DNA from 3 places in the Sporosarcina sp. FSL K6-3508 genome. Region 1 is predicted to be linked to each of the others. Evidence: riboswitches for the same ligand, from Rfam matches in the RefSeq annotation. Region 1 holds a riboswitch; each other region holds the start of a gene.
The links. Region 1 has a riboswitch for S-adenosylmethionine ahead of MKX97_RS16895 (bifunctional homocysteine S-methyltransferase/methylenetetrahydrofolate reductase). Riboswitches for the same ligand answer to the same signal wherever they lie in the genome.
Positions count from the first base shown of each region.

Region 2: another riboswitch for S-adenosylmethionine. It lies ahead of metA (homoserine O-succinyltransferase); the one in region 1 lies ahead of MKX97_RS16895 (bifunctional homocysteine S-methyltransferase/methylenetetrahydrofolate reductase).
Region 3: another riboswitch for S-adenosylmethionine. It lies ahead of MKX97_RS01205 (O-acetylhomoserine aminocarboxypropyltransferase/cysteine synthase family protein); the one in region 1 lies ahead of MKX97_RS16895 (bifunctional homocysteine S-methyltransferase/methylenetetrahydrofolate reductase).

Region 1 is NZ_CP152016.1:3,381,302-3,385,517, forward strand. It holds gene bioB (biotin synthase BioB) at 1-405, opposite strand, end outside; gene MKX97_RS16885 (biotin transporter BioY) at 402-1,004, opposite strand; gene MKX97_RS16890 (hypothetical protein) at 1,272-1,469, opposite strand; SAM riboswitch class I at 1,634-1,743, shown strand; gene MKX97_RS16895 (bifunctional homocysteine S-methyltransferase/methylenetetrahydrofolate reductase) at 1,825-3,684, shown strand; gene metH (methionine synthase) at 3,665-4,216, shown strand, end outside.
Region 2 is NZ_CP152016.1:2,347,574-2,351,789, reverse strand. It holds gene serA (phosphoglycerate dehydrogenase) at 1-519, opposite strand, end outside; gene MKX97_RS11565 (thioredoxin family protein) at 1,140-1,451, shown strand; gene MKX97_RS11560 (AbrB/MazE/SpoVT family DNA-binding domain-containing protein) at 1,642-1,911, opposite strand; SAM riboswitch class I at 2,084-2,190, shown strand; gene metA (homoserine O-succinyltransferase) at 2,284-3,192, shown strand; gene MKX97_RS11550 (DUF421 domain-containing protein) at 3,258-3,968, shown strand; gene MKX97_RS11545 (HAD-IB family hydrolase) at 4,020-4,216, opposite strand, start outside.
Region 3 is NZ_CP152016.1:254,510-258,725, reverse strand. It holds gene MKX97_RS01210 (BCCT family transporter) at 1-1,246, shown strand, start outside; gene MKX97_RS01205 (O-acetylhomoserine aminocarboxypropyltransferase/cysteine synthase family protein) at 1,296-2,588, opposite strand; SAM riboswitch class I at 2,825-2,931, opposite strand; gene MKX97_RS01200 (sulfite exporter TauE/SafE family protein) at 3,028-3,804, opposite strand; gene MKX97_RS01195 (sulfurtransferase TusA family protein) at 3,865-4,092, opposite strand.

The DNA.
Region 1 (4,216 bases):
TTTCTCTTTAATTTGCTTGACGGAATCAATAACGATTTCAAGCTCACTAGCCCGAGGTCCTCGTCCACTTGCCACGATACAATAAGTGCCCGCTTTATTTGCAGCAGCTCGCTCTGCACCTTGTAATATTTCTTCTGATTTCATCATTGCATACTTTTCAACCGGTGCTTTTGACACAATCGACTGGGCACAGTAGCCACAGTTTTCCGGGCACAACCCCGACTTCGTATTGATGATCATATTAAGTTTTACTTTGTTTCCATAGTAATGGGATCGGATCGAGTACGTCGCATGAAGCAGCAACAGCAAATCTTCATCCGGACTATTTAATATTGAAAGCGCTTCCTCATTTGTTAATACGTGACCTTTCAAAACTTGGTCAGCCAGCCTTTGATAGTTCGTCAAAATGTATGCCTCACTTTCAAATGTTTTGAAATTCTAAATGCGAATATTCCCGCCAGTACGGCTAGCACAATATCCTTCGGTAATGGAGGAATCATCCAAAGCCATGCAATTTTGTACGTAAACACCTCTGGCGCCGCAGCCCAAACTTTATAGGCGACATACATCCAGTTCGTACCCAATAAATAGTTGATTGCTGTCGCAACAAGTGATGCAATAATATAAGATGGCAGTGTATTCTTACGCTCCACGATTTTACCTGCTACATAAGCAATCAAGATGAAAGTAACGATAAAACCAAATGTCGGGCTTAAGATTTGGCCAAATCCACCTTGAAACTTAGCAAATACAGGAGCCCCTGCAAGGCCGACCATCATATAGACAGTCATCGACAATGCACCAAGACGGCTACCCAATAACAATCCTGACAAAACAGCGAAAAATGTCTGCAATGTAATAGGTACTCCCCCGACTACTAAAAATGGTATGAAAGAAGTGATATTAGCCCCATTCATCATTAAAGCAGCAAACATTCCACTATATACAATTGACAATGTACTGAATTTACTTTGCGGACGTCCTTCCGAAGCTGTCGTCATCATGACACCTCTTTCTATTTTGAGTTACTATAAAAATAGTAATGGTTGACTCATTGATTGTCAACTCGTTTTTAATTTAAGTTAACTAATAATTTATGGAACATCTTATATGTAAGGAATGACACCCTTTTCTTATCCAATAAGGCAAGAAAGAAACAGACAAGACCCACATCTACCCCTGCTGGCAATTTCTTAGAATGAACAAAATGCTTTCTCTGCAAAAAAAGAACTACCCGGGAAGTCAGATGAACATGACTTCTCGGGCAGCTCCTATTTCTTTTTATCGACTTTGTCTTCTTTTTCTTTCCTGAAAAGAAAAAAAGCAAGTACACCACTTAATGCAGCGGCGCCAAAGGTAATCCAAACACGCGAATCCCACGGTACTTCTTCATAATTATTCTCCAACATAATCCAGGCAAGCGTGCCGACAAGTGCCGCTATCGGAATGGAGTATTTAAAAAACTGCATGATTCCTCACCTTTTCAAGTTACTCCTTTAATTTTACCATGTTTCAGTAAATTTCTCTATGCGCACTCCGGTCTTCAAGAACTTCATCAAACATTCACTTGACGATTACCTACAAAGCCGCTATGATATGGTTAGAATTATCGAAATAATTTAATAAGAATCATATCTTATCAAGAGAAGCAGAGGGACTGGCCCAAAGACGCTTCAGCAACCAGCCGATGGGCAAGGTGCTACTTCCAGCAGTATGCCGAAATGGCACACTGAAAGATGAGAGGGAACTGGTCATTGCGATTACAAAGCCTTCTATTTACTTGAAGGCTTTTTTTGATTAGAGAAAACAAAGGGGGATTTGATGATGTCATTAATGGAGAAACTTCAAACAAATGTCCTGACAGCAGATGGGGCAATGGGAACTATTTTGTATTCATATGGGATCGATTATTGCTATGAGGAATTAAATATAGAGAAACCTGAAATTATAGAGAAAATCCACCACGACTATATCGAGGCGGGAGCTGATATTATTCAGACCAATACATACAGTGCCAATGCAGTGAAATTGGCTCGTTATGGATTGGAAAACCGTGTTACGGAATTCAATAAAGCAGCAATCCAAATTGCAAAGCGGGCTGCTGCACCAGGTGGTCAATTTGTGCTTGGTACCATCGGCGGTTTGCGTGGAATTCGCAAAAGTGATGCATCGCTCGATGAAGTAAAGCAAGTAGTCCTTGAACAGGCCAACGCATTATTGACTGGAGATCCAGACGGACTGTTGCTCGAAACGTATTATGATTTCGAAGAATTATCATCCGTCGTTTCAACACTTCGTCAAATCACAGATGTTCCGCTAATTGCGCAAGTCTCCATGCACGATCCTGGAGTTTTGCAAAACGGACTTTCATTGAATGACGCGTTGCATCAACTGGAATCACTAGGTGCAAGTATAGTCGGTGTAAACTGCCGCTTAGGGCCTTACCATACAATCCAAGCTTTTGAAAATGTGAAACTGCCGGAAAATGCATTTTTATCCGCTTATCCGAATGCATCTTTACTGGATGTGGAAGATGGCCGCATTGTCTATGAATCTGAAGCTGAGTACTTCGGGCGAGCTGCAGTATTGCTGCGTGATCAAGGTGTACGGTTAATTGGCGGGTGTTGCGGAACTACTCCTAAACATATTAAAGCAGCGAAAACTCGATTAGCGGGATTGTCTCCTATCACCAAGAAAGTAGTAGAACCAACAAAGCCAATCGTTATTCAGGAAGCCGGCCCGGTAAAACATCAACCGCTCCACGAGAAAGCCAAAACAGAACGTACGGTCATTGTGGAATTGGACACACCACGGCATTTAGAGACAGAAGATTATATTAAAGGTGCCAATTTACTTTACGATGCAGGTGTTGATGCCGTAACGATGGCGGATAACTCATTGGCATCCCCTCGGATCAGCAATATGGCAATGGGTTCCATCATTAAAATGCAGCACAATATCCGCCCTCTTGTCCACTTAACGTGTCGAGATCACAACTTGATCGGGTTACAATCTCATCTAATGGGGCTTGACGCGTTAGGCATCCACGATATTCTGGCTGTAACAGGTGATCCGACGAAAGTTGGTGATTTCCCTGGCGCAACAAGCGTCTACGATGTATCGAGTATGGAACTGCTGCAGTTAATCAAACAGTTGAATGAAGGGATTTCATTCTCCGGTAAACCATTACGTAAAAAAGCGAACTTCTCAGTTTCAGCTGCGTTCAATCCGAATGTCCGTGTATTGGACCGGGCTGTTCAGCGATTGGAGAAAAAGATTGAAGCAGGTGCAGATTATTTCATAACGCAACCTGTCTATACAAAAGAAAAGATTATTGACGTCTATGAGGCTACAAAACATCTAGATACACCTATCTTCATAGGTATTATGCCTTTGACAAATATTCGCAACGCAGAGTTTCTGCATCATGAAGTGCCTGGCATTAAACTATCTGACGAAGTGCTTGAACGGATGTGCGCCTGTGGCGACGACCGAGCAAAAGCCACTGAAACAGGAATTCAGATCGCAAAGGAGCTGATCGATACAGCAGCGCAATACTTTAACGGACTGTATTTAATCACACCATTCCTCCGTTACGACATGACACTTGAGCTACATGACTACATTAAACAAATAGATAAGCAGAAGGAGAGCGAATTATCACATGCAGAGACATCCTATTGAAGAACAACTAGACAAACGAATCCTTATCATTGATGGCGCGATGGGGACGATGCTGCAGGCGGAGGACCTCTCAACAGAAGATTTTGGAGGCGAAGATTACGACGGCTGTAATGAATATTTAAACGTTTTACGACCTGATATCTTGGAGAAGATTCATGATGAGTACCTAGAGGCAGGAGCCGACATCATTTGTACCAACACATTTGGCGGCACTCCCCTTGTTCTGAATGAATTTGCACTAGGACATCGTGCACATGAAATCAATACTAAAGCTGTCGAAATTGCAAAGGCAAGTGCAGCAAAGTATTCCACTGCGGAGTGGCCGCGTTTTGTCGCAGGGGCGATCGGACCGACGACTAAGACTCTTTCTGTCACAGGCGGCATTACATTCGATGAACTTTCTAATGATTTTTACGTGCAGGCGAAAGCATTGGTTGAAGCTGGCAGCGATTTAATCCTCATGGAAACTAGTCAGGATATGCTAAACGTCAAAGCCGGCACGATTGGTATTAAAAAGGCCTTTGAAGAGCTA
Region 2 (4,216 bases), 1.0 Mb from region 1:
TGGATCGTACGCGATGACATTCATACGTTGACCTTTCGCACGTCTGGCAACTTCTGCACCAATACGGCCAAGTCCGATAATCCCTAATGTTTTGTCTTTTAGCTCTACACCGAGAAATGATTTTCTGTCCCATTTATTGTTCTTCAGTGAATTGAATGCTTGTGGAATTTTACGAGCCATCGCCATCATCATAGCTACCGTGTGCTCAGCAGCTGAATTTGTATTTCCATCAGGAGCATTGACGACGATAATCCCTTTTTCTGTAGCTGCATCCAAATCGATATTGTCGACACCTACACCTGCACGTCCAATAATTTTCAATTGATCAGCAGAATCTAGCAATTCTTTCGTAACAGTTGTCTGACTACGTACTAGAAGAGCATCAAAACCTTTGATCCGATCCTTCAGTTGGTCAGGTGTCAAATCTGTATCGATCACAATTTCAAAACCTTCTGCTTGTCGTAATGGAAAAATACCGTCCTCGCTAAGTGGGTCACTAATAAGTACTTTAAAAGCCATAATAATCATTCTCTCCTTCAGTAGTTTTTATTGTTGTAAAGTTTTCAAAATGAATTTTATAGAGTTGATCCCATATGTACGTTCTATGCTTACCTCCTTTTAGGAAAAATAAAAAAGCCTTCCATCCCTTACATACGTAAGGGGCGAAAAGCTCAATAAACTAACGCGGTACCACCCTTGTTTTGCTGCAAAAGCAGCCTTCATTCAGCATGCGTAACGTGCATGTGACGGATTGGCCTACTGAACTATTCAGCCAAGCAATTCGGAAGTGCCGCCATCCCAAGAATTTACTGACTCTCACCAATTCATCAGCTCTCTAGAAAATTCTTTTACAGGAAGGTATGTCTTCGTCAAAATTGTTTTGCGTGTATTAAATTTGAACTAATCATAACACGTCAAAAGTAATTGTCAATTACTTTTCGGAAAAAAATGAAAAACTAATAAAGGCGAACATAAATTATTGAATGATTTGTGAACGTTCGTGTTTGAGAGATAAAAGCGGATTATAAGTAACTTTTACTATGGAGTATTAGGAAATAGCATAAGTCGTGAGAAGAGAAGATATATGCCAATCAATGTTATAGTAGTACCATACTATTCAAGTAAAGGGGTAATGTAAGATGAAAAACTTAGAGTCCTTCGAGCAATTCGAACAATTGAAGCAAGAAGAGCGAGTGATTTTCTTGTTTTCTGCAGATTGGTGTCCTGATTGCAGAGTGATCGAGCCGTTTTTACCAACACTGGAAACGGAATTTTCCGAGTACCAATTTATTTATGTCGACCGGGATGAGTTTATTGACTTGTGCAGTCAGCTCGATATATTTGGCATCCCAAGCTTTATCGCATTCAGTGAAGGCAAGGAAACAGGCCGTTTTGTCAGTAAGAATCGCAAGACGAAAGAGGAGATTGAAGAGTTTATCAATAGTTTGTGAGCAGAGGGTGAATGGGTAAAAGAACCGTTGATCCAGGTTCCGGGAGGATGGCTTTCCGCGGGGAGCCAATCTCCGGGCTACAAACTTATATTCACTTGTTCCGCTTTTCACTCTGAAGTCAACCAAATTTTATTACTTTGATGTATGCTAACAAGCCAACGATCCAAGGAGATCGTTGGCTTGTTAATATTTAAACAAAATCCTGTAATTGTTCTAGAAGGATTTTCGTGCCTTGAGGACTTATGAATAATCCGTTTGATAGTTCTTTGTTTTCGTCCGTTACTTCACCAGTAATGAAACATGCCTTATTCACTTGATATTTTCTCAAAATAATTCGATCGTCTTCTGCGAAAATTTCAATGGGATCGCCTTTATCTAATTGCAAAGATTTGCGTAGCTCTTTCGGAATAACTATTCTGCCAAGATGGTCTACTTTGCGAACAATGCCTAAAGATCTCATGAGTTCCTCCTTTAAAAAGTAGTTGGTAGTTCCTATTATACACAAATATTTCCGGTCTACAATTTACGAGATTGGAATGAGCAGAACTATTTGAAAATTTGACTATACAATTAGTTTATTAATGTTATAATAGTCAGTAAATCATTTTCGTGAAATGATATTAACTAAATACTACTTATCAAGAGAAGCTGAGGGATTTGGCCTGACGAAGCTTCAGCAACCTCTGTGTAAACAGGAAGGTGCTACCTCCAACAAGATTGTTGTCTTGAGAGATAAGAACTGTGGTCCTAAACCTTCATTTTCTTATCTACAGGAAAAGAGGTTTTTTATTTTGTAAAAACAGGCCGAATGAATAGCCAAGGGGGAAGAAATATGCCGATTAATATACCGAAACAATTACCTGCAGGTGAGTTACTGAAGAAAGAAAAAATCTTCATCATGGATGAAGATCGGGCGACGGAGCAAGATATTCGGCCGCTGAACATTTTGATTCTGAATTTAATGCCTGAAAAAGAAAAAACAGAACTTCAATTATTACGATTACTTGGTAATACGCCTTTGCAAGTAAACGTGACGTTTTTAAATACGGCGACCTATGTTTCCAAAAATGTCAGTCAAACTCATTTGGAAACGTTTTATACAACATTCGAACACGTGAAAGAGCGCAAGTTTGACGGCATGATTATTACAGGAGCACCTATTGAACATATGCAATTTGAAGACGTAGTGTATTGGAAGGAATTAGAGAAAATCATGGAGTGGACAAAAACCAATGTGACCTCTGTCTTGCATATTTGTTGGGGCGCGCAAGCCGCACTTTATCATCATTACGGCATTGATAAGTTTGAGTTGCCGAAGAAATGTTTTGGGATTTTTTCTCACGATATCACGGACCAAACAGTCAATTTGGCAAGAGGATTTAACGATGTATTTGTTGCTCCTCACTCACGTCACACGGCTGTTTCCATAGAAGAAATTGAGAAGCATCCGGATTTGACACTGCTATCTGTATCGGATGATGCGGGTGCATTCATTGTGATTTCTAATGATGAAAAAAACATAATGGTGACAGGACATTTAGAGTATGATGCACATACATTGGCTGAAGAATACGGGCGAGATGTCCAAAAGGGATTGGATATTGATGTACCTGAAAATTATTTCCCGAATGATGATCCGACGAGAGAACCAATGAATACTTGGCGTTCACATACACATTTGTTATTCTCGAACTGGTTGAACTACTATGTCTATCAAGCAACGCCATACGTTTGGGATTGAAATAAGCTTATGAAAGTATAGTTTACCTCATTTCACACATACTCCACTCAATGGAGGTGTGCGTTATGAATATGGATGAGTTTTTGGAGCTGTCTTTTTGGGAGATGACTTTGCGGACTGTTATTTCCTTTATCGTCCTTCTGATCCTGGCCCGGTTCATGGGGAAAAAACAAATATCTCAATTGACCTTCTTCCATTATGTTACAGGTATCACGATCGGTTCGATTGCCGCCGATTTGGCAGGGGAGTCCGAGACACCGTTCTTGAATGGTTTATATGGTATGGTCCTGTGGGCAGTATTGACGATACTTGCCAATTATTTAACGTTTAAATCAAAAAAACTACGTGTCCTGTTGGATGATAAGCCAATCATCGTAATTCAGGATGGAAAGATTGTGGAAGGTTCATTAAGAAAGCTGCGTCTGAATTTTAATGAATTGAATATGTTGCTTCGGGAACAAGCCGTTTTTTCCATGAAAGACGTCAATTATGCGATTTTCGAAACGAATGGAAACTTGAGCGTGATGCTTAAGCCAGGCGAAGAGAAGGCAACGAAAAAAGATGTCAAAGTGGCTTCTCCTACACCCAAATATATTCCGACCGAAATTATTACCGACGGAAAAGTACAAGAGAAAAATATGCGGGAATTGAAGCTGACTGATGTGTGGTTGAAGCAACAACTGGAACTGCAAGGCATCGGGAAGCCGGAGCATGTGTTGTATGCAGAAATTCAAACCGATGGAAACTTATATGTTAATACGTTAAAGAATGCTTGAAGATTGAAGCCCTGAAGCCCTGAATCCTAATTCAGGGCTTTTTGGCTATCATCATAAAATGTCCCAATTTCGTTGCTTTGCTATGGCTGCAAGTTTCGAATCGGGTCTGACGGCTACAGGATTGCCGACTTGCTCTAATACGGGCAAGTCGGAGATGCTATCTCCGTATGCAAAGCTGCTTTCCCAATCAACCGATTTACCTTGAAGCGCCTTGTCGATTTGTTCGTTTTTACGCTCTCCTTGGATAT
Region 3 (4,216 bases), 500 kb from region 1:
TTTAATATCATGGCTGGCTATGCTTTTTTCCGCCGGTATGGGAATCGGACTTGTCTTTTACGGGGCTGCTGAGCCCCTATCGCATTATGCAGTCAATCCTGCTACTGCGGGGCCTGAAACAGCGGAGGCTTATAAAGAAGCCATGCGCCAAGCATTTTTCCATTGGGGCTTCCATGCTTGGGCTGTCTATGGGATGACAGCTCTTGCACTGGCCTATTTCCAATTCCGTAAAGGCCAACCGGGATTGATTTCGGCTACTTTGAAACCCATTTTCGGTGACCGCGTCAATGGGCCCCTCGGTATTGTCATTGACGTATTTGCTATCTTTGCTACAGTGTTTGGCGTTGCCACATCTCTCGGCCTTGGCGCTGTCCAAGTCAATGCGGGGCTGCATTACCTTTTTGGTATTCCTGTCAGTTTCCTATCGCAACTCATCATTATCATCATTGTAACGATTTTGTTCTTGGTGTCTGCATGGAGCGGGCTCGGCAAGGGGATCAAAATCTTATCAAATGCCAATATGGTCCTTGCTATTGCATTATTATTTTTCGTCATTGCTTTAGGACCCACATTGCTTATTTTCGATATGTTCACCGACTCGATCGGTGGGTATTTAGAGCATCTTGTTCGCATGAGTTTCCGTACTGCCCCTCTCGATGTTGGGAATCGTGCATGGCTTAATGATTGGACAATATTTTATTGGGCTTGGTGGATCGCTTGGTCGCCATTTGTCGGTATGTTCATTGCCCGGGTTTCGAAAGGGAGAACGATCCGGGAGTTTATGATCGGTTTACTCGTCGTACCAACCGTGTTAAGTATGATCTGGTTTTCTGCATTTGGTACTACAGCAATTGAAACACAAAAGGCTGGGATTATTGATTTAGCTTCCACTGCAACTGAGCTGACAATTTTTGAGATGTTCAGCGGCATGCCGTGGTCTTCTATAATATCCATGATCGCCATTTTGCTTATCATTTCATTTTTCATCACTTCTGCAGATTCAGCTACCTTCGTACTCGGTATGCAGTCATCTTACGGATCGCTGACACCACCTAATAATTTAAAGGTGGTATGGGGAGTGATTCAGTCCTCGATCGCTGTTATTTTATTGTTTGTCGGTGGATTGGATGCGCTACAAAATGTAGTTATCATCGCCGCCCTGCCGTTTTCCGTTATCTTGATCATGATGGTCACTTCGTTGTTCATGTCATTGAAAGAAGAACGAAGGAAAGTGAAACGTCGGTAAATACAAAAAAGTCACCGGACTCGGTGACTTTTTTGCTTTTACCTATTAATTAATGAACAGCCTTTTCGACCGCTTTCTCAATCGCTTGTTTTAAATCTGCAATAATATCATCTGCTGATTCCAACCCGACAGACAGGCGAATCAACTCTTCAGTCACACCCGAACTCTTCAGATCTTCTGCGGATAATTGCTGGTGTGTAGTAGACGCCGGATGAATGATCAACGACTTCGCGTCACCAACATTCGCTACATGTGACCAGATTTCCACATTATCAATCACTTTACGACCTGCATCCCGGCCACCTTTAATGCCGAAAACAATAATGGAACCATAGCCGTGCTTCAAGTGTTTTTGCGCCAACTCATACGTCGGGTGTTCTTCAAGACCCGTATACGTCACCCAGTCCACTGCCGGATGTTCCTTCAAGAACGCTGCGACTTTCTGTGCGTTTTCATTATGGCGAGGCACACGCAAATGAAGCGTCTCAAGCCCCTGCAATAAATTAAATGCACTGTCCGGCGCCAAGCAAGGTCCGAAATCACGCAATAATTGAACGCGCAGCTTCGTTGCGAATGCAGCCCCTGCCGTATCGATGCCATATCTCAACCCATGATACGATTCATCCGGTTCTGTGAACCCTGGGAATTTTCCTTGAGTCCAATCAAATTTCCCTGCATCGACCGCCACGCCTCCAATCGTCGTGCCGTGCCCGCCAATCCATTTCGTTGCGGAGTGAATGACTACGTCTGCTCCGAACTCAATCGGATTGGAGCCATATGGAGACGGGAACGTGTTATCCACCAACAATGGAATACCGTTGTCATGCGCGACTTTCGCTACCGCTTCTACATCAAGGACTTGCAGGCTCGGATTACCGATCGTCTCTGCGAATAACGCCTTCGTCTTATCTGTAATTGCCGCTTCAAAGTTTTTCGGATCAGATGCATCCACGAACTTCACCGTGATGCCATAGCGCGGCAGTGTCACAGCGAATAAATTGTACGTGCCGCCATACAGATTGCTGGCCGCCACAATTTCATCTCCCGCGCCCGCAATGTTCAGGATCGAAAATGCGATTGCCGCCATTCCGGATGATAGCCCTACTGCTGCAGATCCACCTTCGATCTGCGCCACACGCTCCTCAAAAACTGCGACAGTCGGGTTAGTAATACGTGTATAGATATTGCCTGCTTCTTGCAAAGCAAATAAATTCTGTGCATGCTCTGTATCTCTGAAAACATATGAAGTCGTACGATGAATCGGCACAGCACGTGAACCGGTTACAGGATCTGGCTGCTGTCCTCCGTGCAATAAAACAGTTTCTGGCTGAAATTTAGTCATAACTATTTCCCCTCCGAATTTATTAGTCTACCTGATGGAATACTGAAAAGCAGAAGAGGGCGTTTTGTCGTGACAGACGTTGGAGGGCTTATCGTAAAAGGGTGCTCTCCCCCTTTTTCGAAAAGACCGAAACGTCCCGAGCAGCTGCCCTCTGCAGCTAGACAATGAGCCTAGTGAGGATACAAAGAAGCCCTCTTCCTAAAAATAAGAAGAGGGCTTTGCTTTCGCTCATACCTCTCTTATCTTCCAAACTGTCAACAGTTTGTAGGAAGTAGCACCTTTGCATAACTAGCCGGTTGCCGGGCATCATAGGGCCTAATCCCTCCGCCGCTCTTGATAAGAGTTTGTCTATTCGTTTTCCATCTTGAAAAATAGTATAAAGCCAATACCAACTAAATGCAAGGGTTATTAGTAGAATGTTTAGAAATCATTGTGATTTCTAAAAAATATCCCACCAAATTTTCACTGCAGAGCCCATGATCAATACAGCGAGAATTCCTTGCAACACTTTCGTATTGACTTTGCGACTTACCTTCACTCCAAGCGGGGCCGCCAGCACGCTCGCAATAATCATGACAAGCGCCGGTTCATAGGGAACTTGCCCTGTGAAGAGTTTTCCTGACGCCGAACCGATTGAAGACAATAAAGTGATTGCTAGCGAAGTGGCTATCGTGACCCGTGTAGGAATTTTTAATACAACAAGCATGATCGGTACGAGGATAAACGCCCCTCCTGCCCCTACAATTCCTGCAGCCAACCCAACTAGCAATGCAGTTCCTGTGGCTATCCATTTATTGAACGCAATTTCTTCCACGGGGATGTTATCAAGACCTTTTTGCGGAATGAACATCATCACGGCTGCCAGCACGGCCAATACACCATATACAATGTTAACGGTTGCTTCCGACAGCAGACTGGAACCTGCCCCTCCGATTACACTGCCGATCAATACGCTGATTCCCATATACAACACAAGTGGCTTCAAGATTAGATTGCTCTTGCGATAAGCAAAGACACCTGAGAGAGAAGCAAAGAATACTTCAACTGCCGTAATACCCGAGACGTCATGCGATGAAAAAGCTTCAAAACCAAGTAATGCAGGAATGAAAAGTAACATTGGATATTTGACGATGGCACCGCCAATTCCCATCATGCCGGAAAGGAATGAGCCGACAAATCCAATGAGGAAGATGGTGATGATAAATGTAAAACTCATGATGTTCTCTCTCCCTCCTTCCTAATGAAAGAGGGCAATGGAACACCCTCTTTGCTTAGTTTATCCTTTTTGAATCCAAAATTTAAAGACATCGGACTCTTGTTGCTGGTCCACTACCTTGTGATTTCCTGATGCGGCCCAAGCTGTCAAATCTGCTACAGATCCTTTGTCCGTTGCATGAATTTCAAGGATATCCCCTGCTTCTAGTTCTTTCATCGCTTTTTTTGTCCGTACGATCGGCATTGGGCAAGCCAATCCTTTAGCATCTAAAAATTTTGTCGTGTTCATTTGTATCTTCTCCTTTTGAATCGTTTTTAATTGAAAATAAAATTACAGTTTGTTGTCCCGTCGCTCGACTTCCATTGGCAGAGTAAAGTTCACTGGCACCGCTGTGCCGCTAGGGAATTGCCTT